DNA from 3 places in the Pseudoalteromonas sp. T1lg21 genome. Region 3 is predicted to be linked to each of the others. Evidence: predicted binding sites of a transcription regulator. Region 3 holds the regulator's gene; each other region holds the start of a gene.
The links. The regulator ArgR, encoded in region 3, controls arginine synthesis, uptake and breakdown. The targets are predictions, from matches to a motif close to ANTGAATANNTATTCANT.

Region 1 (11,174 bases), on a different contig from region 3:
CAAGTGTGACAAAATCAAATGCATTATTCATGCTTGAAGAGCGTCAATTTGGTGATGTTACCGTTGAATTAGGTGCACGTCTTGAAGATTACCAAATCGACTCTGCTGTTAGCATGGCTGAACATCATCATGATCATGAAGAAGAAGATCACGATGAAGAAGAAGCAGAAATCATTAACTACAGTGAAGATTTCACTAACCTTAGCTTATCTGCAGGCGCAATTTGGCAGTATCAAGAAGGCCAAAGTGTTGCTTTAAGTGTATCTCGTTCTGAGCGTGCGCCGCTAAGTGCTGAATTACTATCAAATGGTGTTCATATTGCAACAGGCACTTATGAACTGGGTCTTGGCTATCATATCGAAGACGGTGAAATTCATTTCGAACCTGAAGATATCAAACAAGAAACATCAACCAACTTTGATTTAAGTTTCCGTCGTTTTATTGGTGACTTTGGTTATACCGTTAACTTTTTCTATAACGATATTGAAAACTACTATTACCAGCAGAATACGGGCTTAGCCTTTGATGAAGATAATGGCTTAACCAGTCAAGCTGATGCTGAAGAAGATGCGATGGCGGTTTATCAGTTTACTAGTAAAGACGCAAAACTATACGGTATTGAATTTGATGTGCACTATCAAGTCACACCAAGTGCCTTAGTAAAAGTATTTGGCGATTCAACAACCGCTAAGCTAAAAGATGATGAAGGTTACTTACCGCGTATTCCAGCTAATAAACTAGGCTCAGAATTACAGTACACAGTAGCGGATTGGCAATTTAGCCTAACAGGCACTCATTACTTTGAGCAATCTGACATCACTGCGTATGAAACAAAAACAGATGGTTACACATTGTTTGATGCATCAGCTAACTACCAACTTGATTTAGGCCCTGTTGATACACAGCTTTATATTAATGTTGACAACTTAACCGATGAATTAGGTTTCGTACACAGTTCATTTATTAAAGAAAAAGCACCATTACCTGGTCGTAACTTCAGCTTGGGTATTCGCGGTTATTTCTAATCGCTTTTAATGGTTATAAAAAAACCCTTTCACTTTAAAAGTGAAAGGGTTTTTTATTAAGCTTAGAAACTTAATAGATTGCTATTATACCAATTCGCTTAATTAAGTAGTCTATTTTGAGGCAATGAAACCTCGTTGATAACAAGGCAAAAATTTCGTTATTTAGTTGTTCTAAATCAGAAATTTTTAACGCCGTTAGCGACAGGTTTAATCCCTCAAAATGATTAAGTATTATTGCGGATTGGTATTAGCCCTTTTGTTCAATCTTCGCCCATGAATCACGAAGACCCACAGTTTGATTGAATACTAATGAGTCGGCTTTGTTATCACGACAGAAGTAACCCATACGTTCAAACTGGAAGCCCTGCTCTGCTTGTGCATTAACAAGTGACGGTTCAAGTTTCGCGTTAGCAAGAACCACAAGTGATTCAGGGTTTAACGTTGCATTGAAGTCTTCAGCAGCAGCTGGGTTTGGTACGTTGAATAAGCGGTCGTATAAACGAACTTCTGCAGTAATTGACTCACTCGCTGAAACCCAGTGAATAACACCTTTAACTTTACGACCATCGCTCGGGTTTTTACCCAGTGTTTCTGGATCGTATGAGCAGAAAATAGTCGTGATTTCACCGTTTTCGTCTTTTTCAACGCGCTCAGCTTTAATTACATAAGCACCACGTAAACGTACTTCTTTATCAAGTACTAAACGTTTGAACTTGTTGTTTGCTTCTTCACGGAAATCTTCACGCTCGATATACAGTTCACGAGTGAAAGGCACATCACGGCGACCCATTTCTTCTTTATTCGGGTGGTTTGCTACAGATAAAATTTCTACTTTATCTGCATCATAGTTTTCGATAACAATCTTCACCGGATCAAGAACAGCCATTGCACGCGGTGCATGCTCATTAAGATCTTCACGGATACACGCTTCAAGCATACCCATTTCAACCATGTTTTCTTGCTTGGTTATACCGATGCGAGAACAGAATTCACGTACTGATGCAGGTGTATAACCGCGACGACGCAGACCAGCAATCGTTGGCATACGCGGATCGTCCCAGCCTTCAACATGACCATTAACCACTAAGTCGTTTAATTTACGCTTAGACATAATCGTGTATTCAAGGTTTAAACGTGAAAACTCGATTTGTTGAGGATGACATTCAAGGCTGATGTTATCTAATACCCAATCGTATAAACGACGGTTATCTTGGAACTCAAGAGTACATAATGAATGTGTGATACCTTCTAACGCATCAGAGATACAGTGCGTGAAGTCATACATTGGGTAGATGCACCACTTGTCACCCGTTTGGTGATGATGTGCAAAACGTACACGGTATAAAATCGGGTCACGTAAAACGATAAACGAGCTAGCCATATCGATTTTTGCACGCAGTACACACTCGCCTTCTTTGAATTCACCATTACGCATTTTTTCAAAAAGCGCTAAGTTTTCTTCAATCGGTGTATCACGGTAAGGGCTGTTTTTACCTGGCTCTTTTAATGTTCCACGATATTCACGTGCTTGCTCTGGTGACAAGAAACACACATACGCAAGGCCTTTTTCGATTAGCTCAACAGCATAGCCGTATAACGCATCGAAATAGTTAGATGAATATTTGATTTCACCATCCCACTGGAAACCTAACCACTGCACATCTTCTTTAATTGAGTTTACGTAATTGATGTCTTCTTTTTCTGGGTTAGTATCATCAAAACGTAAATTACAAAGACCTTGATAATCTTTGGCAATACCAAAGTTTAAGCAAATCGACTTTGCATGACCAATGTGTAAGAAACCGTTTGGTTCTGGTGGAAAACGCGTGTGCGTAGTCGCATGCTTACCGCTTGCGAGATCTTCATCGATACGCGTTCTAATAAAGTTACTTGGGCGATTCTCAATTTCCGCCATAGGAGCATAATCCTCTGAATATTGCATGGTGACAAAACTACTGCATTATTACAAAAACAAACCCTAACATACAGTAGTTGAACCATGTTTATTGAAGATAATAAGTCGATTCTTGAATACATAGTTCACAGACTCGACAAAATCGGTAAAAAAATTGTTCTAACGCAATAAAATGATCATTGACTAGCGATATAGTGCCGTCAGTTTCATTACCAATAAGGAAAAAAGATGGCTTCGCTCAATCAACACCGAGTCTATATTCCAAGCTCAGCACGTGCAAACCAGTATGTGTTAGTTGAATTTAAACCTACTGATGAGTTTTTTGCCCAGTTTACTAATGTAAGCTGCGCTTATAAGCGTCTTGCAAGGGAATTATTTGCGCTATGTGATGAGTATGAATTGCATAACGTACATTTAATCGCAAACGATAAACTACCTGTGGTTCGTTACCATGATGAAGCATACAGTTTAGAAACCGCTAAGCAGATTTTATTTTTCTACAATCCGCAATACCATGAAGCACATAACGTATTTGCCGATGGTGAAGTTAGATGCAAAAAAATACGTTTATTATTCTTAGCAACCGGTGAAGATATTCGTGCACATGCAGCAAGTTTTCATCATAATGTGCAAAGAGTGATTAACTCATTACAAGAAAAACTATTAAGCGGCCAACCACCGCTTAAAATTCGCGATCATCAACATCTAACTTATGATTTATTTGCCAAAGCAAAAGGTCACAAAGAAAGCTATGGCTATAAATTACGTAGCTTATACCCACGCTACCAGTCTCGCCAATGTCATTTACCTACACAGCACAGCGAAATGACCTATGCAGGTTTTTCAATTCCTGTTACACGTGCCATTAAAACGCAATTTCAACATATGTTGAATGAAGAGAATTACACGCTGTTTTATCAATACATCTTTGATGCATTTAAACGAGCTTGCGAAAAACGAGCGCTAACCCTTGGTGCTTTTATCGCTAATGGTACCCGCCCTATTGTTCGTAATAGCAATATTGATAACGCACAAAGTAACAGTGAACTGCAAAAGCTAACCTTTGATTGCAGCTCAGAGCAAGTGCAATTACAACATTATTGGGATGCAAATCAACTTGTTGATTCTCTACATTTTGTGATTGCCGCAGCCGATAAAGACAAGCATGACATTGGTTATGGTAAGTTTATGAATCAAGTGCAAAGTGCCATAAATGAAGTAACCGATGAACTGGCGTTTAATCCGACTCGCCAAGATTTACGTGTGCGTTTTTATCAGCACATAAATTATCAATATTAATGAATTACGATGAGAGGTGACGCGCTTGCGTCACCTTTTTATTAACGGTTTTTACTTAACTTAGTAAGGTCTAAACGCAGTACCTTAGAACGCCGCTCATAGTTATAAAGCGCTTTTTTCTTAGCTGGCAACTCATCGACTGTTACCAATTCAAAACTCTGCTCTAAAAACCAGTGGATGCTACGTGTCGTTAAGGCAAATAAATGTGAGTAACCCGCACGTTTAGCCTTGTTGATGATAAATCGCAGAAGAAAACTGCCACGATCGGCATCTCGATATTGTGGATGCACAGCCAAACTCGCAAATTCTCCCACTTGTTCATCAGCAAACGGATATAGCGCAGCACAGGCAATGATAACGCCATCACGCTCAATTACAGTAAATTGCTCAATTTCAATTTCAAGTTGCTCACGCGAACGACGCACTAAATAGCCCTGCTCTTCAAGTGGTCTGATAAGGTTAATAATCCCCGTGATATCAGAGATACTTGCACTTCGTAATTGCTCAGAGCTTTGCGGAGCGATTTGCGTACCAATGCCATCTAATGAGAAAAGCTCTTGTAACAAAGCACCGTCTTCTTTGTAACTCACTAAGTGACAGCGATGTACACCACCACGACACGCATCAATCGCCGCTTGTAAGAATACGGTTGCACTTAAACATGAATCTGGTTGATTGCGATAATTTGCTAATACATGCTCTGCTTCATTTGGCATAAGCTCAGCGATTGCTTCGCCGTTTTCATCCAAAATACCGGCTTCTTGACAAAAGCCTAGCATCTTATCGGCACGCAGTTTTAACGCTACTTGCGTGGCAATTTCTTCTGCTGTTAAGTTAAAGCTTTCACCGGTCACTGATGCTGCAATCGGACCGAGTAACACGATACCGTTGTTATTTAGCTGATGGCGAATACCTGCAACGTCAATGCGTCTGACTCTTCCTGAGTGATGGTAATCGACACCTTCATCAACACCTAAGGGTTGGGCAATAACAAAATTACCGCTGACAACATTTAAGAATGAACCTGACATTGGTGTACTACTCAAAGATGTCGATAAGCGTGCTGTGATGTCAAATTGCATTGCACCGGCAACTTTTTTTATTACATCAAACGTTTCGTTATCGGTCACTCGTATCTCATTGTGAAACTGACTAGTTATGCCAACTTGCTCAAGCGCGGCATTAAACTGTGGGCGAGCACCAAACACTAAAACAATCTTAATACCAAGACTCGTTAAAAGCGCAATATCATTGATGATACTGCGACAACCAGACTGGTCAATCGCCTCACCACCAAGCATGACAACGAATGTTTTGCCTCTGTGAGCATTTACATAAGGGGTTGACTGGCGAAATCCATCTACCAATTCTGTGGTACGCACGTAATATTTACCTTATTAAAGTCGAATGTTTTAATAAAAACAACTATACAAGCCACAAGTGTAGAGAATTTATATTCACAAATAAAGCATTATTATTCTTAATTTGTAGGCGGATTTTTCGTGCGGGTTATAAGAAAGTGATAGATACAAAAAAGGCCCGCATAAGCGAGCCTTTTTTAAGAGTTCAGAACTGATTACCAGCCTGTTTTCTCTTTAAGTGCAGCACCGATATCAGCTAGTGAACGTACAGTTTTTACGCCAGCAGCTTCTAATGCAGCAAATTTCTCATCAGCAGTACCTTTACCGCCTGCGATGATTGCACCTGCGTGACCCATACGCTTACCTGGAGGTGCAGTAACACCCGCAATGTAAGAAACAACAGGTTTAGTCACGTTGTGCTTGATGTATTCTGCAGCTTCTTCTTCTGCAGTACCACCGATTTCACCGATCATAACGATAGCTTCAGTTTGCTCGTCTTTTTCGAACATTTCTAAAACGTCGATGAAGTTAGTACCAGGGATTGGGTCACCACCGATACCAACACATGTTGATTGGCCGAAACCAGCGTCAGTAGTTTGCTTAACCGCTTCGTAAGTTAAAGTACCAGAACGTGATACGATACCTACTTTACCAGGCTTGTGGATGTGACCAGGCATGATACCGATCTTAGTTTCACCCGGAGTGATAACACCTGGGCAGTTAGGACCGATCATACGAACACCAGTTTCTTCAAGCTTAACTTTAACGTCAACCATGTCTAGTGTTGGGATACCTTCAGTGATACAAACGATTAGCTCGATGCCAGCATCGATAGCTTCTAAGATTGCATCTTTACAGAAAGGAGCTGGTACGTAGATAACTGATGCAGTTGCGCCAGTTGCTTCAACAGCGTCACGTACTGTGTTGAATACTGGAAGACCAAGGTGCGTTTGACCGCCTTTACCTGGGCTTACACCACCAACCATTTGTGTACCGTACTCAAGCGCTTGCTCAGAGTGGAAAGTACCTTGACCACCTGTGAAACCTTGACAGATAACCTTTGTATCTTTATTGATTAATACAGACATTATTTGCCCTCCGCAGCAGCAACAACTTTCTCAGCTGCGTCTGTTAGTGATTCAGCAGCGATGATGTTAAGGTCAGACTTAGCAAGTACTTCACGACCTAGTTCAGCGTTAGTACCTTCTAAACGTACTACTACAGGAACGTTTACGCCTACTTCTTTAACTGCGCCAATGATACCTTCAGCGATCATGTCACAACGTACGATACCACCAAAGATGTTAACTAAAACAGCTTTAACGTTGTCGTCAGATAGGATGATCTTGAATGCTTCAGATACACGCTCTTTAGTAGCACCACCACCAACATCTAGGAAGTTAGCTGGCTTACCACCGTGTAGGTTTACGATGTCCATTGTACCCATCGCTAGGCCTGCACCGTTAACCATACAACCAACGTTACCGTCTAGTGCAACGTAGTTAAGCTCGAAGCTTGCAGCGTGAGCTTCACGCGCGTCTTCTTGTGAAGGATCGTGCATTTCACGGATTTTAGGTTGACGGTAAAGCGCGTTACCATCTACACCGATTTTACCGTCTAGACAGTGAAGGTTACCTTCGTCTGTGATTACTAGCGGGTTGATTTCTAATAATGCGAAATCGAAATCGTTGAACATGTTTGCAAGACCCATGAAGATCTTAACGAACTGTTTCATTTGAGTAGGGTTTAAACCTAGTTTGAAACCTAATTCACGAGCTTGGTAAGCTTGAGGACCAACTAGTGGATCGATCTCAGCTTTGTGAATTAATTCTGGAGTTTCTTCTGCAACTTGCTCGATTTCAACACCACCTTCAGTAGATGCCATGAAAACAACTTTACGAGAAGCACGATCTACTACAGCGCCAAGGTATAATTCGTTAGCGATGTCAGTGCAGCTTTCAACAAGGATTTTAGCTACTGGCTGACCATTTTCGTCTGTTTGGTAAGTAACTAAGTTTTTACCTAACCAGTTCGCAGCGAACTCTTTAACTTCGTCGATTGTTTTAACTAGCTTAACACCGCCAGCTTTACCACGGCCACCTGCGTGAACCTGTGTTTTAACAACCCACATATCACCGCCGATTTTCTCAGCAGCTGCTGCAGCTTCTTCAGGTGTATCGCAAGCGAAACCTTGAGAAACTGGTAAACCATATTCGGCAAAAAGTTGTTTTGCCTGATACTCATGCAAATTCATGATGCTTTATCCAATTTTTTATACTAAAAGAGCTGAATATTTATGCAAATAGCCAGCTATCCCAAATTGCGCACTTAGTATAAATCCCAAGGCTCCACATGAAAACCCCAGTTAGACCAAAGGCGCAAAAAAAAAGCTGTGAACGAGGTTCACAGCTTAGTTTTTATACAACCAGATTAAACATCTAGTAGTAAACGAGTTGGATCTTCAAGTAACTCTTTAATTGTTACTAGGAAGCCTACTGATTCTTTACCATCGATTTGGCGGTGATCGTAAGATAACGCTAAATACATCATTGGTAAGATTTCAACTTTACCATTTACAGCCATTGGACGATCTTGGATTTTATGCATACCTAAGATTGAAGACTGTGGTAAGTTGATGATTGGTGTAGATAGTAATGAACCGAACACACCACCGTTAGTAATTGTGAAGTTACCACCTGTCATATCTTCGATAGATAATTTACCGTCACGACCTTTAATCGCAAGCTCACGGATACCTTTTTCGATTTCAGCAACTGAAAGTTTGTCACAATCTTTAAGAACTGGTGTCACAAGACCACGTGGTGTAGAAACCGCGATGCTGATGTCGAAGTAGTTGTGATAAACAATATCATCACCGTCAATAGACGCATTAACTTCAGGGAAACGCTTAAGTGCTTCAGTTACAGCTTTCACATAGAAAGACATGAAACCTAAACGGATACCGTGACGCTTTTCAAATACTTCTTGGTACTGCTTACGAAGATCCATGATTGGCTTCATATTAACTTCGTTGAACGTCGTTAACATTGCAGTTGAGTTTTTCGCTTCAAGAAGACGATTAGCAATTGTTTTACGTAAACGCGTCATAGGAACACGTTTTTGCGTACGGTCACCCATAGGTGCTGCTGGCGCTGCTGCTTCAGCTTTTGGTGCTGCTGCAGGTGCTTTTAAGAATGTATCAACATCTTCTTTAGTTACACGACCGTTTTTGCCTGTACCTTTGATTTTAGATGCATCAAGACCTTTCTCAGCAATTAAACGGCGTACTGACGGTGTTAAAACGTCAGAGCTGTCGCTTGAATCGCTTGCTGGTGCAGCTTCAGCTTTAGGAGCTGCTGCTGCCGGTGCTGCACCCGCTTTAACTGTACCAATTACTTGCTCACCAAGTACTGTTTCGCCTTCAGCGTGAATGTGCTCACCCATGATACCGTCTTCTTGAGCAACAACTTCAAGAACAACTTTATCAGTTTCGATGTCAACTAGGTTTTGATCGCGAGTTACCGCTTCACCTGGTTGAACGTGCCAAGTAGCAATTGTCGCGTCTGCGACTGATTCTGGAAGTACAGGTACTTTAATGTCCACTTCTTTACCTTCTGATGCTGGTGCTGATTGCGCCGCTGGCGCGTCTTCTGATTTAGCTGGTGCACTATCACTTGCTGGTGCAGCATCTGCATCACCAAGTAATGCAATTACTTGTTCGCCAAGTACCGTTGCACCTTCTTCTTGTGAAATTTCAGTGATCACACCGTCATTTGGTGCAACAACTTCTAAAACAACTTTATCTGTTTCGATATCTACTAAGTTTTGGTCGCGGCTTACTTTGTCGCCAACACTTACGTGCCATGTTGCAACTGTAGCATCAGCAACCGACTCAGGAAGTACAGGAACTTTAATTTCTGTGCTCATTGCTTATCCTTTCTTTTCAATAGTAAGCGCATCAGCAACGAGCGCTTGTTGTTCTTTATTATGCACTGACATGTAACCACACGCTGGTGATGCTGATGCTTTACGACCTGCGTAAGTTAATTTAGCACCCGCTGGGATTGCATCAACAAAATGATGTTGAGAGCAATACCATGCACCTTGGTTTTGTGGCTCTTCTTGACACCAAACAAAATCTTTAACGTGTTGGTAACGTTGCATGATTGTATCCATTTCAGCATGTGGGAATGGATATAATTGTTCTACACGAACAATAGCAATGTTATTTAATTCAAGCTTGCGACGCTCTTGTAGTAGCTCGTAATAAACTTTACCGCTACAGAATACAACGCGCTCTACTTTGTCTGCTGCAATATCATCGATTTCGTCGATCATGTTGTGGAACACACCTTCCGATAACTCTTCAAGTGTTGATGTTGCCAGCGGATGACGAAGTAATGACTTTGGTGTCATAACAATCAATGGACGACGAAGTGGACGTACAGATTGGCGACGTAGCATTGCATAAACTTGCGCAGGTGTTGAAGGCACACAAACTTGCATGTTGTGATCAGCACACAATTGTAAGAAACGCTCAAGACGTGCTGAGCTATGTTCAGGACCTTGACCTTCATAACCATGTGGAAGTAAACATGTAAGACCACATAAACGGCCCCACTTCTGCTCACCTGAGCTTAAGAATTGGTCGAATACAACTTGTGCACCGTTAGCGAAGTCACCAAACTGCGCTTCCCACATAACAAGTGAAGTCGGCTCAGCTGTTGCGTAACCGTATTCAAATGCAAGTACCGCTTCTTCTGAAAGTACAGAGTCGAATACTTCAAACGCACCTTGCTTTTCGCTGATATTTTGCAGCGGCAAGTAAGTTGAAGCGTCTTTTTGGTTATGGATTACAGCATGACGGTGGAAGAATGTACCACGGCCTGAGTCTTGACCTGTTAAGCGAATATCAGTACCTGCATCAACAAGTGTTGCATAAGCAAGTGTTTCGGCCATACCCCAATCAAGCGCTTTTTCGCCTGTTGCCATTAGCTTACGGTCATCGTAGATTTTCTTAACACGAGACTGAGCTTTGTGGCTTTCTGGGTAGTTTGCGACCTTTTCACCAAGTTCTTTTAACTTTTCAACAGACACTGTTGCATCGTACTCAACATCCCAATCGTGGCCAACAAATTTTGCCCAATCAGAAGAGTGTGATGTTTCTAGCTGAATTTCTTCAACAACACAGTTGCCTTTGTCTAAGCCATTACGGTAATCATCTGCTAGTGCTTTAATTTCATCTTCAGAGAATGAACCTTCAGCAACAAGTTGATCTGCGTAAATTAAACGAGGAACTGGGTGTTTTTTGATTTTTTGGTACATAAGTGGTTGAGTCGCATTCGGCTCATCCGCTTCGTTATGACCATGACGGCGATAACATACTAAATCAATCACTACATCACGTTTAAACTGATTTCTGAAATCAAGGGCGATTTGAGTTACAAATGCAACCGCTTCTGGGTCATCAGAGTTAACGTGGAAAATTGGTGCCTGAACCATTTTCGCAATATCAGTACAGTATGGTGTAGAACGTACATCAGACTGCTTAGACGTTGTGAAACCAACTTGGTT
Region 2 (11,174 bases), on a different contig from region 3:
AATAAAACCATGGTCAGAATATCGTGCAGGTCTTCACTGTTCATGACCTCATCGAGTAAATCATTTTCAGATTTTGAACTTGGCTGAAAAAAATTTAACTGCTCGGTATTTGTGTGTTCGCAAAACATTTTCTTTTTATCCATGTTGTTAGCATCAAATATTCAGATGGGCTTCTGCCTCTAATGAACATTAAAACGCAACAATGTGGAGCAAATATGGAGTTAATACGAAATAATGAATTTTATCGATTCTGCAGTAAAATTCATTCGTAGATTGTAGGTAATAAGCGCTATTTTTTCATTATTTTTCTGAATCTTGATTAAATTTTCAAAACAGCTAAAAAGTAGGCAAAAAAAAGCAAGCTAGGCAGCTTGCTTTTAAACAAATGAATCGGCAACTTCGTAATTAAACGCCTAAATAGTCCATAATCCCTTCAGCGGCATTTCGGCCTTCGAAAATAGCCGTTACCACTAAGTCTGAGCCGCGGACAATATCGCCACCAGCAAAGATTTTAGGATTAGTTGTTTGGTGAGTAAACTCGCCTTTTTCTGGTGCATTGATACCGCCCCAATGATTGATTTCAACACCATACGGTTCTAACCAATCCATTTTATGAGGTTTAAAACCAAATGCCATGAGCACCTTGGTTGCTTCAATAATATGCTCAGAGCCTGCTACTTCTTCAGCACGGCGACGACCATTTTCATCCGGCTCACCGAGTTGTGTTTTCACCATTTTAACGCCAGCAACTTTACCTTGCTCATCAACCACAATACCTTTTGGCTGAACGTTGAAGGTAAACTCAACGCCCTCTTCACGGGCATTTTTAACTTCCCGTTTTGAGCCTGGCATGTTTTCTTCGTCACGACGATACGCACAGGTAACCTGTGTAGCACCTTGTCGAATAGAGGTTCTCACACAGTCCATTGCTGTATCACCACCGCCTAATACAACGACTTTTTCGTTCGCCATATCGATATAAGCTTGCTTGTCTTCTGCATAGCCCATAACACGGTTGGTGTTACCTATTAAGAATGGCAGTGCATCAAACACACCGTCTGCATCTTCATTTTCAAGCCCTGCACGCATACTTTGATAGGTACCCACCCCTAAGAATACGGCATCATATTCAGCCAAAATTTCATCAAGGGTGATGTCAACGCCAACTTCAGTGTTTAGCTTAAACTCGACACCCATTTCCGTGAAAATTTCGCGACGCTTTTGCATCACTTCTTTTTCAAGTTTGAATGATGGAATACCAAATGTAAGAAGGCCGCCGATTTCTGGGTGACGGTCAAACACCACAGGTTTTACCCCATTACGAACTAAAATATCTGCACAGCCCAAGCCAGCTGGGCCTGCACCGATGATAGCCACTTTTTTGTCAGACCAAACCACATACGACATATCTGGTTTCCAGCCCATCTTGAAGGCCGTATCTGTAATGTACTTTTCGATATTACCGATAGTGACAGCACCAAACTCTTCTTCTAGCGTACATGAGCCTTCACATAAGCGATCTTGTGGACAAACTCGGCCACACACCTCGGGTAAGCTGTTGGTACGGTGAGAAAGCTCTGCCGCTTCTAAAATACGGCCAGTACGAATTAACTTTAACCATTGTGGAATATAGTTATGTACTGGGCATTTCCATTCACAGTAAGGGTTACCACAATCTAAACAACGGTCCGCCTGTGAGTTAACTTGAGTCTCAGAGAACGGCTCATATATTTCTACGAAAGATTGCTTACGTGCTGAAATTGGCTTTTTACGCGGATCAACACGTTGTACATCGATAAACTGGTATACATTTTCGCTCATACTACCCCCTTACTGAGCCTGAACACGAAGCTCTGCGCTGCTGCGCGCTCGGTGTCCGAGTAAACTTTTTACATCACTAGATTTTGGCTTAACCAATTTAAACATCGGCATGTATAAATCAAAGTTAGCTAAAATCTGCTCAGCGCGGTTTGAGCCAGTCAGCTCTAAATGCTCAGCAATAAGACCGCGTAAATGCTCTTGATGAGAAGCTAAGCCCTCAAGCGTAACAATTTCAACAAGCTCTGGGTTAATGCGTTTTTCAAAGTCTTTGCCTTCATCAAGAATATAGGCAAAGCCACCTGTCATACCCGCACCAAAGTTAATACCCACTTTGCCAAGTACGCACACTACACCGCCAGTCATATACTCACAGCCGTTATCACCGACACCTTCTACAACTGCTTGTACGCCTGAGTTACGAACAGCAAAACGTTCACCTGCAGAGCCAGCAGCAAATAACTTACCACCCGTTGCCCCGTATAGACAGGTATTGCCAGCAATCGTTGCTTTGTGGCTTTCGAACGATGAACCAAGCGGCGGGCGAATTACCAGCTTACCGCCAGCCATGCCTTTACCAACATAGTCATTGGCATCACCAACGAGGGTCATTTCAAGACCACCCGCATTCCATACCCCAAATGATTGACCCGCTGTACCATGAAGCTCAATAGAGACAGGATCAGCAGCCATACCTTGGTTGCCATGTTTAGAGGCAATATAACCCGATAACATCGCGCCCACAGAGCGGTCGGTATTACAAATACGGCTTACCAATGAGGTGCCCGATTTTTCGTCAATTGCTTGTTTTGCTTTTTCAAGCAAGGTTTCATTTAGCTGACCTAAGTAGTGTGAGCTATTTGGCGCACTACAATACAGTGTTTCACCTGTTGGGTTGTTCGGCACAGCAATTACAGACGACAGATCCACTTTCTTTTGTTTCTCAGTATTACCTTCAATTGCTTCAAGTAAGTCCAAACGACCAATTAAATCAGTTAAACGAGTCACCCCTAAACTTGCCATAATTTGGCGTGCTTCTTGGGCAATAAACTTGAAGTAGTTCATCGCCATTTCAGGCAAACCATGATAATGCTTTTGACGCAGTGTATCGTCTTGCGTTGCAACACCGGTCGCACAGTTATTTAAGTGACAAATACGCAGATACTTACAACCAAGTGCCACCATAGGACCAGTACCAAAGCCAAAGCTTTCAGCACCTAAAATAGCAGCTTTAATGATGTCTAGACCCGTTTTAAGACCACCATCGGTTTGTAAACGAATACGGTGACGTAAGCCATTTTCTACTAGCGCTTGTTGAGTTTCAGCAAGGCCAAGCTCCCATGGGCTACCCGCATATTTCACCGAAGTAAGCGGGCTTGCACCGGTACCACCGTCATAACCTGCAATGGTAATTAAATCGGCATACGCTTTGGCAACACCCGTTGCGATAGTACCGACACCCGGCTCAGACACTAGTTTCACCGAAATTAGTGCTTCTGGGTTTACTTGTTTTAAATCGAAAATTAGCTGGGCTAAATCTTCAATCGAATAAATATCGTGATGCGGCGGTGGAGAAATCAAAGTCACACCTGGCACTGAGTAACGCAATTTTGCAATATACGGCGTCACTTTTTCACCTGGTAATTGACCACCCTCGCCTGGTTTTGCACCTTGCGCCACTTTAATCTGAATCACATCAGCGCTACGTAAGTAATGCGGTGTTACACCAAAGCGGCCAGAAGCAACCTGTTTAATACGTGAGTTTTTCTCTGTGCCGTAGCGAAGCTTGTCTTCACCACCCTCGCCAGAGTTTGAACAACCACCTAAACGGTTCATCGCTATTGCTAACGCTTCATGCGCTTCTGGCGATAACGCACCAATACTCATTGCTGCTGAGTCAAAACGTTTGTATAGCTCAGTTGCAGGTTCTACGTCATCAATACTGATGCCTGCATCAGGCACTTTCAGTGCAAGCATGTCACGCAAGTTAGTGATCGGACGATTATTAACCAGATCAGCGTACGCTACATAGTCACTATATTCTCCAGAACGCACAGCTTTTTGCAGTGTTTGAATAACGTCTGGGTTATAAGCATGGTATTCACCGCCATGAACATATTTTAATAAGCCGCCATGGCTTAATAATTTACGTTTACTAAATGCCAATTTATGAAGCTTGCGTTGGTCATCATCAAAATCAGTGAAACAGGCTCCTTTAATACGACTTGCTACGCCATTAAAACAGGCTTCTACAATCGCGTCAGACAAACCGACTGCTTCAAACAACATTGAGCAGCGATAAGATGCAACGGTACTGATACCCATTTTCGACATGATTTTATACAAGCCTTTATTTATCGCGTTACGATAGGCAAGTGTGACCTCACAATAGCTCTTGTTAAGAATCTTTTTGTCACTCATCGCAACTAAAGATTCATAAGCAAGGTACGGATAAATAGCCGTCGCGCCAAAACCAAGTAATACCGCAAACTGATGCGCATCACGGACACTACCCGATTCGATGATAATATTTGATTCACAACGTAAGTTATTATCAACTAAACGCTTTTGAATAGAACCAACCGCCATTGCTGCCGGAATAGGTAACTGTGTTTCACTGAAGTTACGGTCACTTAACACGAGCATTACGCAACCCGCTGCCGCTTTTTCTTGCGCTTCATCACAAATACGCGTGATGGCGTTTTCAAGGCCTTCTTCTGCAGTGTAAGTAATATCGATTTTACAATAGCTATAATGCGCTTGATCAGCACTTAAAAGCTGTTTCATGTCTGCATACATCAAAATAGGTGTATCAAACTGTAAACGCTTTGCGTGACCAGTTGTTTCGTTGAATACGTTTTGCTCACTACCAATACAGGTTGCCAGTGACATAACATGGTTTTCACGAAGCGGATCAATCGGTGGATTGGTTACTTGCGCAAATTTTTGTCTGAAGTAATCAAACAATGAACGATGACCTTCTGACAGTACCGCAAATGGCGTGTCATCCCCCATTGAACCTGTCGCTTCTTGGCCATTTTCACCCATTACACGAATAACGCTATCAAGTTCTTCGTTGGTGTAGCCAAACATTTTTTGATACTTAAGCAATGTTTCATCATCAAATGAACGGTTACCTGCGTCTTTTTCTGCAAGCTGTTCAAATGGCGTTAAACGCTTAACGTTTGCTTCAAGCCATGCTTTATATGGATGACGTGACTTAAGATCTTGGTCAATTTCATCTGAATGCCAAATTTTACCTTGGTGAGTATCAATAACTAACAGTTCACCCGGGCCTACACGGCCTTTCTCAACCACTTCATCAGGCGCGTAGTCCCAAATACCGACTTCAGAGGCAAGGGTAATAAAACCATCTTGCGTGATTACATAGCGCGCTGGGCGTAAGCCGTTACGGTCAAGGTTACAGGCTGCAAAACGGCCATCAGACATAACAATACCAGCCGGGCCATCCCATGGTTCCATATGCATTGAGTTAAAGTCATAGAATGCACGTAGGTCCTCATCCATAGCACGGTTCTTTTGCCATGCTGGCGGCACAAGCATACGCATTGCACGGAATAAATCCATGCCACCGGCTAAGAACAACTCAAGCATATTATCTAAGCTTGAAGAGTCTGAGCCGCTTTCGTTAACGAATGGTGCAGCTGATTGCAAATCAGGAATAAGTGGTGAGGCAAACTTGTACGCACGGGCACGGGCCCACTGGCGGTTACCTTGAATCGTATTGATTTCACCATTATGCGCTAAATAACGGAATGGTTGTGCAAGTGGCCAACGAGGTTGTGTATTAGTAGAGAAACGTTGGTGAAATACACAAATCGCACTGGTCATGCGAATGTCAGCTAAATCTAAATAAAAGTTAGGCAAGTCTACAGGCATCATTAAGCCTTTATAGACAGTGACCAAACCGGATAAGCTGGCAATATAAAAATGTTCATCGTTTTCAAGGCGCTTTTCAGCACGACGACGCGCTACATATAAGCGACGTTCTAAATCTTTTGGACGCCAGCCTTCTGGTGCGCTAACAAAAATTTGTTCAAAGCCTGGTAGTTGTTTTTTTGCAATTGGTCCTAAACATGACGCATCAGTCGGTACTACGCGCCAGCCTTGAATGCTCAAGGTTTCTTTTTCGAGTTCTTCACTCAACACATCTTTAGCTGTTTGCGCAAGTACAGGATCGGCATTTAAAAATACCATGCCTACGGCGTAGTTCTTTCCTAAATGCCAATCATGTTCGCTGGCAATAGCACGAAAGAAACTATCAGGTTTTTGCATTAATAAACCACAACCATCACCGGTTTTACCATCGGCAGAAATACCCCCACGGTGCTCCATGCGATCTAAGCCAGTGATTGCTGTTCGAATCAAGCGATGGCTCGCCTGACCATTGACCTGGGCTATTAAACCAAAGCCACAATTATCTTTTTCTAATTTTGAGTCGTATAACATAGACCCCTCCCCTTGCTACAACGACTAGCGGTTCAGTCTTTTGTGACAGTGCTAGCAGACGAACAAAACTATCGCCAAATATCCCATGAGTCAATAGAGTTTTGAATACATATTCATATTCATGAATATTTCTCACTTAAGGCACACTTTAAATTCTAAGCTAAATTTTTACATTTAGTCGTATTTTACCCGTTATTTTTTTATGACACTGGTGTCAAATTTAACAACTTGTAAAAAAATAATCTAAAAACCCGCACCTTTACGTTAACGTAAACTGCGCGCAATATTGAATAATTATTCACGCTATGAATATCAATGCAGTTTTTAATGGGCTCTAGTGCAGTACAGCTGCATCATTATTTACTCTTGGCTTTAGCATAGTTACAAACTATGTATCTGAGCAGCCGACCTTAGTCGCAATGTCTTAGTCTGTTTACCCTTGCGTCAACAATCAGCAATTTAAAAGTGTCCGCTGCGGACACTTTTTCTGTCCGCGGACAGATAATAAACCTGCAACAAAAATAAATCCTAATAAAAATCAACAATTTAAAAGTTGGCACGCTACTGGTATTGATAAGACATCAGCGAAATTAAGGATTTCAAAATGTTCACTATCAGTTTGTTTATGGCTTCTCCACTTACCATGCTTGCCGTTGGCTTCATGATCGTGTGTTTTGAGAATCGTAAGGAGTTAAAATGATTAAGGATACCAGCGCCCAAGATATTACCGTGGCGAAGAAAAACACCATAAAAAAACCACTTATAGTAGTAGCGGGTGTAATACTTGTTGGTGCGCTTGGCTTTCAAGCATTATTTGCAAGTAGCGATGGCAGCATTTCGGTAGATGCAGCGAGCTTACAAATTAGCGAAGTGACTCAAAAGACGCTCATCAGAGATGTGGCCGCGAGCGGTAAAATCGTTGCAGCTAATGCGCCGAAGGTTTATAGCCCTGAACGTGGTTTTGTCGATTTAAAAGTAAAAGCCGGTGACAGCGTTGAGGTAAATGAAGTGATCGCAACCGTAACCAGTCCTGAGCTAACCAACGAGCTAAAGCAACAGCAATCGGTATTAGCACGTTTAGAAGGTGAATTACAACGCAAGCAACTTGAAGCGCGCAGACAAAAACTGAGCCTGACTAAAGCGCTCGATTTAGCGCAAGTTGAACTCAATGCCGCTGATAGAGAAAACCGCCGAGCTAAAATCTCTATCGAGAAACATTTAATTAGCCAAATAGATCTAGAAAAAGCGGTTGATGACTTAGCCCGTGCCAAGCTTTCTTATAAGCACGCCGAGCAAGAAGTTAATCTAGCCAAAGATACCCTCGCATTTGAGCTAAAAGCCGCAGAGCGTGATCTGGCTCGTCAACAACTGATTGTTGACGACTTACTCAGACAAGTAAATGAACTTACTATCACTGCCAGTGTAAGCGGCATTGTGGGTAACTTATTAGTGCAACAAAAAGAAGCTGTCACACAAAGCCAACCATTAATGACATTGGTCGATTTAAGTAACTTTGAAGCAGAACTGCAAGTACCAGAAAGCTACGCCAATGAGCTAGGTCTTGGTATGCAAGTTGAGCTTACGTTAGGTGCTCGTCATGTCACAGGCACTCTTTCAGCCATTTCACCTGAAGTGAATAACCGCGAGGTGACAACCCGCGTACGTTTTGACAATGAGATTTCTGGCATCCGCCAAAACCAACGCTTAACCGCACGTATTTTATTAGAGAATCGCGACGATGTATTACAAGTAAAACGCGGCGCATTCTTACAACAAGGTGGCACCCATGCCTATAAGGTTGACGGTGACATGGCTTATTTAATCGATATAAAAACCGGTGCAAGCAGTATTAATGCTGTCGAGATAATTGAAGGCGTAGAGCCTGGCGATAAGTTAATTATCTCGAACTACGATCGCTTTAAAAAAGCAACCACACTGGTTTTACGCTAACAAATAAAAGGAATAATCAACATGCTTACAATGAACAACATCAGCAAAGTGTATCAAACAGATATGGTACAAACACATGCCCTTCGTGACTTTAATCTACAAGTAGAAGAAGGTGAATTTATTGCCGTAACAGGGCCAAGTGGCTCAGGTAAAACCACATTTTTAAACATCGCCGGTATGTTAGAACCATTTAGCGAAGGCCAATACATGCTAGACGGTATTGATGTGGGTAAGCTCAACGACAACCAGCGTGCTGACTTACGTAATCAAAAAATTGGTTTTATTTTCCAAGGCTTCAACCTTATTCCAGATTTGAATCTCTATGAAAATATTGAAGTACCACTGCGTTATCGCGGTATCAAAGCCGCCGAGCGTAAACGCCGAATCGAGCAATGCCTAGAGCAAGTTGGTTTAGCATCACGCGCTAAACACTTACCGCAACAACTTTCTGGTGGTCAACAACAACGTGTGGCGATTGCCAGAGCTCTTGCAGGTGAACCGCGCTTTTTACTTGCCGATGAGCCAACCGGTAATTTAGATAGCTTAATGGCGCGTCAAGTAATGGAGCTACTTGAGCAAATCAACCGTGATGGCGCAACCATCATCATGGTTACACATGATCCAGAGCTTGCCCGCAGAGCACCACGTAATATCCAAGTTGTTGACGGCCAATTAGCTGACTTCACCTTGTATCAAGGCACTCAAAATCTTAAAGCGGCTGGAGTGTAACCATGTTCCTTCATTATTTAGATTTAAGCTGGCGCAGCTTTAAGCGCACGCCACTTGTGAGCTTTTTAATGGTACTGGCCATTGCCATTGGTATTGGCGTAACCATGACAAGCTTATCTGTGTATCACATGATGTCAGCAGACCCTATTCCTGAAAAAAGTAGCGACCTTTATACTGTACAGCTACAAACCATGGATGAAGGCCGTACGTGGTGGACAGTCGATAACATGCCACTGCAATTAACTTATCAGGATGCCGTTAACCTTAATCAAGCGAATGCGGGTGGCAAACGTGTCACTATGGTTAGAACGGGTTTTTCGGTTTATTTAGACTCAGATAAAGTTAAACCATTTATTGGACAAGCACGCCTAACCACGCCTGATTTTTTCGATATGTTTAACCTATCATTTATTTATGGTGGGGTTTGGAGCGCGCAACAAGAAGCCGATGCAGCCCCTGTTGTGGTGATCAATAAAGAATTAAACGACAAGCTATTCGCAGGTGAAAACCCTGTCGGCAAAATGGTGTACCTCGATGATGCCAGCTACGAAGTTATTGGCGTGATTGATGATTGGGATATCACCACCAAATATTATGATCTGAACAACGGTGCATTTAATAAGACCGAGCAACTATTTTTACCATTTAGCCTAATGAAAGCACGCCAGCTTGAAAACTGGGGTAATACCAATGGTTGGAAGCACGAAAAAACCAACACCTTTAACGACAAACTCAATTCTGAAATGGTGTGGTTACAATTTTGGGTTGAACTAAAAACACCTGCAGAAAAACAAGCTTACCAAGACTTTTTAATGGCCTATATGCAAGAGCAACAAAAGCTAGGTCGTTTTAACCGCGAAAAATTAACCGCCACCTTACGCGATGTAAATGAGTGGATGCAATACAACAATGTCGTTAGCGAAGACAACGAAATTCTGGTTGGCCTAAGCTTTATGTTTTTGGCGGTATGCCTTGCCAACATTTTAGGTCTATTACTAGCGAAATTTTTACGCCGCGCTCCGGAAGTCGGTGTGCGCCGTGCATTAGGTGCCAGCAAACGCCAAATATTCTTTCAACATATTGTTGAGGTCGCGATGTTAGGTTTCTTAGGTGGCATCTTCGGAATTATTTTGGCGCAAGTGGGCTTATTAGGCGTACGTCAAAGCTATAGCTACTACCAAAGCTTAGCCACTATGGATTTAACCATGCTACTCAGCGCACCTGTGATTGCAATTAGCACCTGTGTGATAGCGGGTCTGTACCCTGCTTGGCTGGTATGTAAAACCAACCCTGCTATTTATCTTAAGAGCCAATAAGGAAGACACCCATGTTAGAAATTAAACCTATCTTTCACGCCTTATGCCGCTCAAAAGTTGGCGCTATTTTATTACTGATCCAAATTGCCATCACCACTGCGATTGTCAGTAACGCAGCGTTTATTATTCAAGACAGAATTAGCTATTTAAGCCAAGAGACTGGCTACCCTGAACAAGACATTTTCGTTTTTAATGTCATGATGTTTGGCAAAGATGTGTCGCCATCTCAGCAATATGAGCTTGATGAAGCCATGCTTCGTCAAATACCTGGTGTAGTTGATGCTGCTTATTCGAGTAACACACCGCTTTCGGGCAGTGGCTCTTCGTCAGATTTTAGTTTAAAGCCAGCACCTGAAGAGAGTAAATCAGCGCGTAGCTCTTACATGTTTATCGATGAGCATGGCATAAATACTTATGGTGTAAAACTCATTGCTGGGCGTAACTACACCGAAGACGAAGTGATCGTTACCGATAACTATGATGAGCTTTCAAAAGTAACCGTTGTCACTAAAACCCTACTCGATGAGCTGTTTCCTGACGGCAATGGTTTAGGTCAAACTGTCTATTTTGGTGACATTCCAATGAAAGTAATTGGTGTTGTTGAACTGATGAAAGGCCCATGGCTTAAAGACAGCCGCCCAGATAACGTAGCACTGCTGCCTTTTATTAAGCCTGGTACAAATGCACGCTTTGTGGTTAGAACAGAGCCTGGTCAACGTCAATCAGTCATGAATCGTGTTGAAGAAGCCATGCTGAAAAACTACAACAAACGCGTTATTTCTCGCATTCGTGGCTTAGATGACGATAAAGAGTCATACATGGCTGAAGATACATTAATGATGCGCATGTTGATTGTACTTATTACTATTTTAGTGTTGGTGACGGCCCTGG
Region 3 (11,174 bases):
GTTACGATAGCTCTTATCAAGAGCTACAGCAGATAGTGAGTAACGATCCTAAACTGAAACAAAGCAGCCAAGAAGTTGAACAAACTTATAAACGTTTTGCTAAATCTGTTGATAACCTTTTCGCAGATAAACAAACTCAGCTAGAACTGAATAAAACGCTACGCACGCAGCTTGAAAGTATCGAGATCAGCGCTGAAGATGCTAACTCAGTTGTGCTAGATATCATTGATATTGATGGCCTTGAAGAAAACCACTCACGTGCTTATCAAGCTGCTAACAACATGGAAAACAACTTCCAGTCAGTCGTCACTAATAGTACCGATATGTTAACGGTTAAAACCCTTAACACGTTAGATATTGTTAAAAACGAGCAAGTTTACTACTTGGAAGAAGTTGAACGAAGCCTTGGCCTTATCCGCCCAGCTATCATTGATAATAATGCTGACTTATATAATGACCTAAATGGTTATTTTGAAAGCCTTGCCAATAACGTGCGCGGCAACAACAGTTTATCTGCAAATAAAAAACGCCTAATTGATGCAATTGCACAAACTGAATCTGAACTAGCCAATGCAGAAAAATCAACGACCGAAGCCCTAAAACAACTTAAAGAGCTTGTTGATCAAGCAACTGTCCTTGCCTTTGACTTACAGCAAGATGTAAGCGGCAATGTATCAACGGCGACTATTTGGACTTGGATTGCCATGGTTATCGCGACTTTAATTGCTATTGCAGTGGCGGCGATTACTGTAAACCGTATTACTAAACCTCTGTCTGAAGTAAACCGTATTCTTGATATTGTTGCTAGCGGTGACATGACTCAACGCCTAGATGATTCAGCTAAAGATGAGTTTGGTGAGTTATCACGAAGCTGTAATACACTCATCGAAAGTTTGCGTACGCTTATTCAAGGTATTATTTCTCGCTCTACACAGCTTGCTGCGGCTTCTGAGGAAACTTCTGCAATCACTGAAGAGTCAAGCCAGGCGATTCGTAATCAACAAGCACAAGTTGAACAAGCTGCAACTGCAACCACTGAAATGAGCAGTACATCACAAGCGGTAAGCAGCAGTGCTCAACAAGCGCTGAGTGAAATTAAAAACGCGGATAAAGAAGCAGACCGTGTTAAAGGTATTTCTTCACAAAATAAAGCAACCATTGAACAACTTGCCCGTGAAGTTGATGATGCATCACAAGTTATCAATCAACTACATAAAGACAGCGCATCAATTGGCGGTATCTTAGATGTTATTCGTGGCATTGCAGAGCAAACTAACCTACTTGCGCTTAATGCTGCAATTGAAGCTGCACGTGCTGGCGAACAAGGTCGAGGCTTCGCTGTTGTAGCTGACGAGGTTCGCTCTTTAGCAAGCAAGACTCAAGAGTCGACCCAAGAGATCCAAGCTATGATTGAATCACTTCAGGTTGGCGCTGAGGCTGCTGTATCGGCGATGTCGAAAGGTAAGCAACAAGCTGAGTCGTGTGTTGAGCAATCAGACCTTGCCAATACAGCCCTTGATTCAATCACTGCAGCCGTTGCACAAGCTCATAATGTAAGTGAAGAGATCTCAACAGCCGCTCACGAACAGCAACAAGTATCACAAGAAATTAGCGAACGCTTAGAGTCGATTGTGGCAATTGCAGAGCAAACAGCTGAGGGCGCAAACCAAACCAATATTTCAAGTTCAGAAGTTGATAAGTTAGCAGAAGAACTACGTTTATCGGTCGATGCGTTTAAAGTTTAAGAAGCTGTAAACGAGTTACGAGTTACGAGTTACGAGATAACAAAGATAGAAGCCGTGTTTGTGAAAACAAACACGGCTTTTTTGTATGTATTCATATCAATTCGCCTATCTTGTGAGCTGACTACACTTAATATTAGCCTGCCTCCCCTCCCAAATAGGCGCATTTTTTAATAGCAAATAATTACGTATTACAGCGAGTAGGAATTAATTTAGCGAAGCGTTTTTCAGGCATAAAAAAACCGCAACGAGTGCGGTTTCTTAAATTCTATTGGCTTTTAAATTAAAGACCTGCGCGGTCTTTAATAACAGCGATTAGTGGTGAACCACCGTGGCCGTTTGCTTCAGCCCATGCGATGTCTGCACCGTCTTCTAAAGAACTTTTAGATAGGTTCTTAACGATGTATTCACCTGTATCTGCTGCGCCGCTTTCGATTGCATGACGAAGCATGTTATTACCATTACACTGTACAGCATCAAAGATGTTACGGATTTTAACACGTGAGCTCTTAAGCTTATCACGTAAACGGTTTTTATCATCTGCTGCAATATACTCACAGATTGAAACCGCTAATTGATCATCAGCTTTTGCTGGTGCTGTATACGCAACTGAAGCTGAACAACAGCCGCTGCAAGTAACATATTTGGTAACTTCATCATATTTTGCCCTTATGTAATACTTTCTTCTTACCAAGATTGTGTAATATTGTACCAACTAATTAATTTTACCGCAATAATGTTACGAATTTTTGTACAGGGTTACAAACGTATACGAGTAAGGGTTTTTGTTATCAGGCTGATGCTGTTCTTGCTCGACAACTGTCCAATTAGCAACACTTTCGTAATCTGGGAACTGCGTATCACCGCTTACTTCAAGATCGATGAATGTTAAGTATAGTCGATCTGCCTGAGATAGAAATTGTTCGTAGATATTTCCGCCGCCTATAATCATAACTTCTTCAACATCAGCAACCAATGCCAGCGCAGCCTCTGGTGAAGTAACCACCTCAATCCCTTCAGCTGTGTAATCAGCATTGCGTGTGATAATAATATTTTGACGTCCTGGTAAAGGACGACCAATCGATTCAAACGTCTTACGGCCCATGATCACAGGCTTTGCCATAGTTACTTTTTTAAAGTGCTGTAGATCGGCGGGTAAATGCCATGGCATTTGGTTGTCTTGGCCTATTACTCGGTTATTTGCCATAGCAGCAATCATTGAAATTTCCACACTAAACCTTAATACTTTTTTCTTATTAATAAAAAAGGAGCGCATGGCTCCTTTTCAGTTTAAAATTTTATCGTTGGTAGATAACTTCTACATCGTAGTCATCATCATCCCAGTCGTCATCCCAATCATCATCATCTTGAGATGTTGCTTTCTGATGGTAAGTATCCCACTTAAATTCAACTTCTTCTTTCTCTTCTTCAGCGAATTTCTCTTTCGGCATACTATCAAGCAGCGCCATAATGTCATGACACAATGCTTGGGTATTTTGCTTGTTTGCAGCAGAGATACGGTAAACATTAACCTCTTCACCTAGCTCTTCGGCAATTTCATTACACAGTGCTTCGGCTTCATCTTCTGGCAATAAGTCGATTTTGTTAAATACTAACCAACGCGGCTTTTCAGCAAGTTTAGGGCTGTATTGGTGTAGCTCGTTAATAATCGCAAAGGCATTATCAACTGGGTTAGTACCATCAACTGGCATAATATCAATAATATGCAGTAATACACGACAACGCTCTAAGTGCTTTAAGAAGCGAATACCCAGACCCGCACCTTCTGAAGCGCCTTCAATAAGACCAGGAATATCTGCAATAACAAATGATTTATTCGCATCAGGGCGTACTACACCAAGGTTAGGAATCAGCGTTGTAAATGGGTAATCAGCCACTTTTGGTTTGGCCGCCGAAACACTACGGATAAACGTTGATTTACCAGCATTAGGTAAACCCAGCAAGCCAACATCAGCAAGTAGCATTAACTCAAGGCGTAAGCTGCGAACTTCACCTGGAGTACCCAACGTCTTTTGGCGAGGTGCACGGTTAGTACTTGATTTAAAACGTGCATTTCCCAAGCCATGGAAACCACCTTTTGCAACTACAATTTTTTGACCATGTTTAGTCAGATCACCTAATGACTCTTCTGTATCAACGTCTGTAATACGCGTACCAACAGGTACCTTAAGCGTTAAATCAGCGCCTTTTTTACCTGTCATGTTACGGCTTTGACCATTAGTGCCGCGCTCGGCTTTATGAAAACGCTCAAATTGATAGTCAATCAACGTATTTAAGTTTTCATCGGCTTGTAGATAAACGCTGCCGCCATCGCCGCCGTCGCCGCCATCAGGACCGCCATCTGGTACATATTTTTCACGTCGGAAAGATACGACACCGCTGCCGCCATCACCCGCGTCACAACGAATTTCTACTTCATCTACAAACTTCATGATTACTCACTTTAAGATTGGCTTGTTAATAACTCTATTATATACCTAAGCCCTTCTGATTGCAGGCTTAGCTTAGGTATATATTTATGCGCATTAGTATGCGCCTCAAAACAAAAAACCCCGCAAAGGCGGGGTTTTTCAAATATCGAGATGATTACTCAGCTACGATATTTACGTATTTACGGTTTAAAGGACCTTTCTGTTCGAATTGAACTTTACCATCTGCTTTTGCGAAGATAGTGTGGTCTTTACCGATACCTACGTTTGCACCAGCGTGGAACTTAGTACCACGTTGACGAACAATGATGCTACCCGCTAGAACTGATTCGCCACCAAAACGCTTAACACCTAGGCGTTTGCTTTCTGAATCGCGACCGTTACGAGTACTACCAGCTGCTTTTTTATGTGCCATTTCTCAGTACCTCTAAATTAAGCGCTAATGCCAGTGATTTTAACTTCAGTGAACCATTGACGATGGCCCATTTGCTTACGAGAATGCTTACGACGTCTAAATTTAACGATCTTAACTTTCTCACCGCGACCGTGTGAAACAACCTCAGCTGTTACTTTACCACCGTTTACGAACGGTACACCGATCTCGATTTTCTCACCATCAGCAACTAAAAGTACTGAATCAAATTCAACTGCTGCACCAGTTTCAACGTCTAATTTCTCAAGACGAATTGTTTGACCTTCAGTCACACGGTGCTGTTTACCACCACTTTGGAAAACCGCGTACATAATTAACTCCGTCTGTGCGCCCTCAAATCGACGCAACTAAAATATTCTTCAATAGGGCGCGAAGTTTACGCTAATGTGCAAAAACTAGCAAGCCTCTTTTTCGATAAAATGAATAAAAATAGCTGCATTGAGAGCAATTCAATATTTTCCCCTATTCTATCCTAAAAACACCACATGCCAAGCGGTTTTTACGATCTCATGACAATTAAATTACGCTAATAATACGCACCTTTAAAATTCAAAAAGCTGATCACTTATTAATCAAGGTTATAAATTTATGTCAGCAAAATTGATCTGAAATAAAAAACTTTACAGTGTTTTTTTAATGAATCATCACAAAATATCGAGCAAGCGCTTTTTTTGTTGTACAATCAGCCCCGTATACCCATAAATATTGGCTCGGAGATCAATGGATATAAAAGCTATCCAGACGTTAATCGAAAATGAAATGGATGACGTCAATCAACTTATACACGCCCAAATGCGCTCAGATGTCGCATTGGTTAACCAACTCGGTTTATACATAGTAAACAGCGGTGGTAAGCGCGTTCGACCTATGTTAGCCATTTTAGCGGCAAAAGCACTCGGTTATGAGGGCAAAGACCATATTACGCTTGCTACTATCATCGAATTTATTCATACCGCAACATTACTGCATGACGACGTTGTCGACGAGTCACATTTACGCCGTGGTACACCAACAGCCAATGCTGAATTTGGTAATGCAGCGAGCGTTTTGGTGGGTGACTTTATCTATACACGTTCATTTCAGTTGATGGTTGGCCTAGGTAAAATGCCAATTATGCAAATTCTAGCTGATGCAACGAATGTTATCGCTGAAGGCGAAGTATTACAGCTAATGAACTGTAATGACCCAGACACGACAGAACAAAGCTACATGCAGGTTATTTACAGCAAAACTGCGAAATTGTTCGAAGCTGCAACTGGCCTTGCTGCAATTATTACCGAGCAAAATGAGCAAGCCCTTGAAGCATTAAACTTATACGGTATGCATCTTGGCACGGCATTTCAATTAGTGGATGATGTACTTGATTACAACGCCGATGCTGAGCAACTTGGTAAAAACATTGGCGATGATTTAGCTGAAGGTAAACCTACCCTACCGCTTATCTACGCAATGCAAAAAGGCACCCCAGAGCAAGTGAAGCTAATTAGAGACGCTATTGAGCTTGGCAATGGTATGGATCACTTAGAGAGCATTCTAGCAGCATTAGCTGATACTAAAGCGCTTGAGTTTGCAATGCAAAAAGCTGAGCAAGAAGCTGACAAAGCGATTGCTTGCATTGCTTTCTTACCAGACACACCGTACAAAAAAGCATTAGAGAGTTTGGCACGCATCGCCGTTGCCCGCGATCATTAAACGCTATTTATTCGAGCCATTAAAAAAGCCTGCATATGCAGGCTTTTTTGTTTTCGGCGATTTAAAAAACCGCCTATCATCTGTCGGAATTAACCGTTGATGAAATCAACACCTTCTTGGATGTCTTTGTTAAGAGTAGCTAGCATGTCGTTTTTAGCTTGCTCTTCGAATGCACTTAACTCACCGTAAGAAAGGATTTCTTCAACGCCGTTTTTACCTAAACGAACTGGGTGTGCGAAGTATGCTGCATCACCGTTTTCAACTGCAACGTATGCGTAATCAACAACTTCTTCACCTTGTAAGCCTTTAACTAAAGACATACAGAAGCGTGCTGCTGCAGCACCCATTGAAAGAGTCGCTGAACCGCCACCCGCTTTAGCGTTAACAACTTCAGTACCTGCGTTTTGGATACGTGGAGTTAATGCTGCAACTTCTTCGTCAGTGAAAGTAACACCTTCAACTTGAGAAAGAAGAGGAAGGATTGTAGTACCTGAGTGACCACCGATCACTGGAACTTTAACGTCAGTTGCGCTTAAACCTTTAAGTTCAGCAACAAATGCTTCTGAACGGATCACGTCAAGTGTTGTGATACCGAATACACGGTTAGCATCGTAAGTACCTGCTTTTTTGAATACTTCAGCAACGATTGGCACAGTGCCGTTAACTGGGTTAGTGATGATACCCACTAACGCTTTAGGACAGTTTCTAACGATGCCTTCAGCTAATGTTTTGATGATACCTGCGTTTACGTTGAAAAGGTCCGCACGGTCCATGCCTGGCTTACGTGGCATACCCGCTGGGATAAGAACGATATCACAACCAGCTAATGCTGCGTCTAGGCTGTCAGCACCAAAGCCTTCAACTTTAACGTCTGTTGGGATGTGAGAAAGATCAACCGCTACACCAGGAACAACAGGGGCAACATCGTATAACGATAATTCAGAACCTGCAGGTAAACTTGTTTTTAATAATAAAGACAATGCTTGGCCGATACCGCCAGCTGCGCCTAAAACAGCAACTTTCATTGGAATTCTCCGTAATTTGAGGTAGGAAATATTTGTGGCCCTAAAGATAATGAAATTAGCGACTAAAAACAAATTTATCCTGCTTATTTCGCGTATAATTTCGACCATAGTTGTAAACTTGGCTGTAAAGACACAGCATTTTGGACGACTTTGTAAACTAATACTGCATAAATATGCAGAGTTGTGTAGAATTACCCTACATTTTATGAATAAAGAAACGGCAACATGCAACCACAAGACAAACAAGAAGCACTGATCAAAGCGTTTAAAGCGCTATTAAAAGAAGAAAACTTCGGCTCACAAGGTGAGATTGTCGAAGCATTAAAAGAGCAAGGCTTTGATAATATTAGCCAAAGTAAAGTCTCTCGCATGTTAAGCAAGTTCGGTGCGGTACGTACTCGCAATGCAAAACAAGAAATGGTGTATTGTTTACCAGCTGAAATGGGTGTGCCAACAGCGAAAAGCCCGCTTCGCCAACTTGTTATCGATATTATGCATAACGAAATGATGATCATTATTCGCACCAGTCCAGGCGCAGCACAATTAATTGCTCGGTTACTTGATTCACTCGGGAAGGCGGATGGTGTACTAGGTACGATTGCAGGTGACGACACTATTTTTATCGCCCCTGCGAAGATTTCTGAAATCGATGTCACGCTTGAGCGCGTGCGCACTTTATTCGATACCGTTTAAAGCTGCTTTAAAAAGTTTACTGACGGGGCGAAAAACGCAGATCCCATATCGGCTTGAGTAAAATCGAGCCAATGATCATAGCAATCGCCCTGCCCTAAGCGACTCTTTAATACCTGTTCAAACGCATCCCCTTGCGCAGCACACGAAACCATTAAAATTCCCTGTTTATGCACATCACCAAATGGCATGCTTTGGTTTAGCAATAGTGGCTGGCCATGCTCATCTTTTAATTCACTACGAACCGCATGACTGGTTTCTACAGCAGGCACAATCAAGCTGTTATCTAAACGCGTGCGCCCCATGATTTGCTCTTGCTCAGACAACGATAAATGCTGCCAGACACTCAAATCATGCACAAAGCGCTGAACATGGATATAACTGCCTTGGTCTTCAAAGTGTCCCGGTTTATCGATAAGTGCTGTGCTACGCTTTTGGCGACCATGTGGCGTATCACCCGCATAGATAAAGCCGTTAAAATCACGCCCGTCTAAAAATCGAAAATTACGAACCTGCTCCACCAGCTCAACATCCGGTGTTAATAATTTTAGGATTTGCAGGGCAAATAGATGATTGACATCTTCGCGGTCTGAGCGAATTTGTACAAACAAATCAAATGGCTGGGCACTAATCACATGCTCACTGTGAGTTACATTCGGAAAGCTTTGCAATTGACTAGGAATAAACTCGGGCAAGATATGCGGCCAATACTGAGCACCAAGGGCAACCACGCACGACAGCATGGCTTCTGAGAACTGATCAGCAAACTCATCTTGAATGACGCTGACGCGTTTTAGTTTTTTACGTAATGACTCATCATGGCCATCGTAAACATTAAAAAACAGGTGCAAACCATGTAAGTTTGCTTCAGCACAAATCCCAGATTGCGCTTGCGCCATAGTGAATCCTTAGCTTCTCGTTATTTGCACAAAGCCAAGGATTCAAGATTGTTATTTATCACTAATCATGAAAAAAATTGACTGTGTGCGGCATTATTTTTATTTTTACAGGCTGCTCAACAGCTAACACGCGATCTTGCTCGGCGGCAACTTCACACTCTTGACCTGCAATATTGATACGGTACACATAACGCGTGCCGATAAAACGTCTTTGCAAGATAGTTAAACTGTTTGCGTCACTGTGCGCAGCTTCACACAACTGAATATGGTGCGGTCTTATATACACTTGACCTTGCTGGCAATTAGTATTGCTTGCCGTCAATGACTGAACCACACCAAACGCCGTTTCGTATTCAGTTGGCGTTAATACTTTTGCCGTTAAGTATATGCCCGTACCAAGAAACTCTGCAACCACCTTTGAGTTAGGTTGACTAAATAACTGCTCCGGAGAGCCCTGTTGGGCGATTTTTCCACCATGCATAACAGCAAGCGTGTCAGCAAATGCGAAAGCTTCTTCCTTTGAGTGGGTAACAAATACCGCAGAAACCTGCTGAGCTTTAATAATGCGGCGTATATCGGCGATAAGCTCAAAACGTACTTGTGTATCAATATTCGAAAATGGCTCATCAAGTAATAATAAACTTGGTTTGTAAGCAAGTGCACGGGCTATTGCCACTCGTTGCTGCTGGCCACCTGAAAGCTGATGCGGGTATCGCTGTGCACAACCATCGAGTTTAACAAGGCTAAGCATTTCATCTACACGCTCTCGCTTTTGTGCTTTGCTCATGTTGCTAAGGCCAAACGCAATGTTGTCGCTCACCGTTAAATGAGGAAATAGCGCATAGTCTTGGAACATCATGCCAATATTACGTTTTTCCGGTGCAACAAATAGCCCACTATCGTTAACCACTTTTGAATCAATACTCATATAGCCTTGCTCAGGCTGTAAAATCCCGGCAATTGCCTTTAAGGTTGTGGTTTTGCCGCAGCCACTTGCGCCAAGCAAACAGACGATTTCATCTTGTTCAACATTGAGGTTTAGTTCACTCAACACCTGAGTCGCATTGTACTGATAAGCTAAGTCTTTAATTATCAAATGACTCATGAGTGATTTTGCTCCATCGAACGATTAACGAAATACAAAGGGATTAACCCAACTAACACGATAAACAAGGCCGAAATTGACGCAAGCTCCAATTGCTCATCACTAACATATTGAAAAACATGGGTGGCCAGCGTTTCAAAATTAAAAGGCCTAAGTAATAAAGCGGCCGGTAATTCTTTCATACACTCAATAAACACTAATAAGCCAGCTGTTAGAATGCCGCGTTTTAATAGCGGTAAATGTACTCGCCAAAGTGTTTGTAAGGGCCCCTTGCCCATTGATTGGCTGGCCATATCAAGTGATGGGCTAATACGTAAAAAACTGCTTTCAAGTGCGCCATGTGCAATCGCATAAAAACGCACAACGTAAGCAAAGATCATCGCAAATAAAGTGCCACTTAAAAGTAACCCCGGTGATAAACCAAAAGGCTCAAGCCAATTATTTAATGCATCATCCAGCTGTGTTAATGGCAGTAATACGGCAATCGCTAACACAGTACCAGGTAAGGCGTAGCCAGTACTTGCTAAACGCCCTGGGAGCAAAGGGTAAGCTTGTTTAGCAATGCGCTGATAAAACAATACTAATAAGCTCAATAGGATAGTTGCAATGCTCACCACAACAGCCACTTTAAAACTTTGCCAAGCGTAATTAAAAAATGCCCCATTCCATGCTTCATCTGCATAGACAATGGCGTATTTAACTAACACCCCAACCGGTAGGATAAAAGCCAATACCAGCACAACTGTACAAGCAAAGCTTGCAGCCCACGCCGCACCGCCTTTTAAGCGATACAAGGTTGCGCTGTTTACGCTTGACTGACGTTCATACACGGCTTGATTGCGACGACTAAAGCGTTCAACCATGATGGTTAAAAACAAAATCAGTAACATGATACCTGAGATTTTCGCCGCAGCAGTTAATGAGTAATAGCCAAGCCATGTATCGTAAACAGCGGTCGTCAGTGTGCTCACAGCAAAGTAGTTAACAGTAGCAAAATCAGCCATAGCTTCCATACTGATCAATGTAACCCCTGCCACAATCGCCCCACGACCAAGAGGCAGACTAACGCGCAAAAAACTCTGTAATGGCGATAAACCCATCAGCTGACTAGCTTGTACTAGTTTAAAAGACTGCTCTC

Region 1: argA (amino-acid N-acetyltransferase) is a predicted target of ArgR. The motif match lies at 5,684-5,701, and genes of this name have one in related genera.
Region 2: gltB (glutamate synthase large subunit) is a predicted target of ArgR. The motif match lies at 6,389-6,406, and genes of this name have one in related genera.

Annotation. Positions count from the first base shown of each region.
Region 1 is NZ_PQBX01000004.1:335,480-346,653, reverse strand. It holds gene C2M25_RS04080 (TonB-dependent receptor) at 1-1,025, shown strand, start outside; gene glnS (glutamine--tRNA ligase) at 1,273-2,940, opposite strand; gene C2M25_RS04070 (DUF3083 family protein) at 3,169-4,239, shown strand; gene argA (amino-acid N-acetyltransferase) at 4,281-5,621, opposite strand; gene sucD (succinate--CoA ligase subunit alpha) at 5,816-6,688, opposite strand; gene sucC (ADP-forming succinate--CoA ligase subunit beta) at 6,688-7,854, opposite strand; gene odhB (2-oxoglutarate dehydrogenase complex dihydrolipoyllysine-residue succinyltransferase) at 8,031-9,527, opposite strand; gene C2M25_RS04045 (2-oxoglutarate dehydrogenase E1 component) at 9,531-11,174, opposite strand, start outside.
Region 2 is NZ_PQBX01000004.1:103,474-114,647, reverse strand. It holds gene C2M25_RS03090 (hypothetical protein) at 1-143, opposite strand, end outside; gene C2M25_RS03085 (FAD-dependent oxidoreductase) at 406-1,821, opposite strand; gene gltB (glutamate synthase large subunit) at 1,831-6,288, opposite strand; gene C2M25_RS03075 (efflux RND transporter periplasmic adaptor subunit) at 6,985-8,238, shown strand; gene C2M25_RS03070 (ABC transporter ATP-binding protein) at 8,260-8,967, shown strand; gene C2M25_RS03065 (ABC transporter permease) at 8,970-10,283, shown strand; gene C2M25_RS03060 (ABC transporter permease) at 10,295-11,174, shown strand, end outside.
Region 3 is NZ_PQBX01000056.1:738,818-749,991, forward strand. It holds gene C2M25_RS13600 (methyl-accepting chemotaxis protein) at 1-1,745, shown strand, start outside; gene C2M25_RS13605 (DUF3718 domain-containing protein) at 2,026-2,415, opposite strand; gene folA (type 3 dihydrofolate reductase) at 2,482-2,961, opposite strand; gene cgtA (Obg family GTPase CgtA) at 3,041-4,195, opposite strand; gene rpmA (50S ribosomal protein L27) at 4,350-4,607, opposite strand; gene rplU (50S ribosomal protein L21) at 4,625-4,936, opposite strand; gene ispB (octaprenyl diphosphate synthase) at 5,346-6,317, shown strand; gene mdh (malate dehydrogenase) at 6,407-7,342, opposite strand; gene argR (transcriptional regulator ArgR) at 7,568-8,035, shown strand; gene C2M25_RS13650 (Dyp-type peroxidase) at 8,032-8,931, opposite strand; gene C2M25_RS13655 (ABC transporter ATP-binding protein) at 8,993-10,036, opposite strand; gene C2M25_RS13660 (ABC transporter permease) at 10,033-11,174, opposite strand, start outside.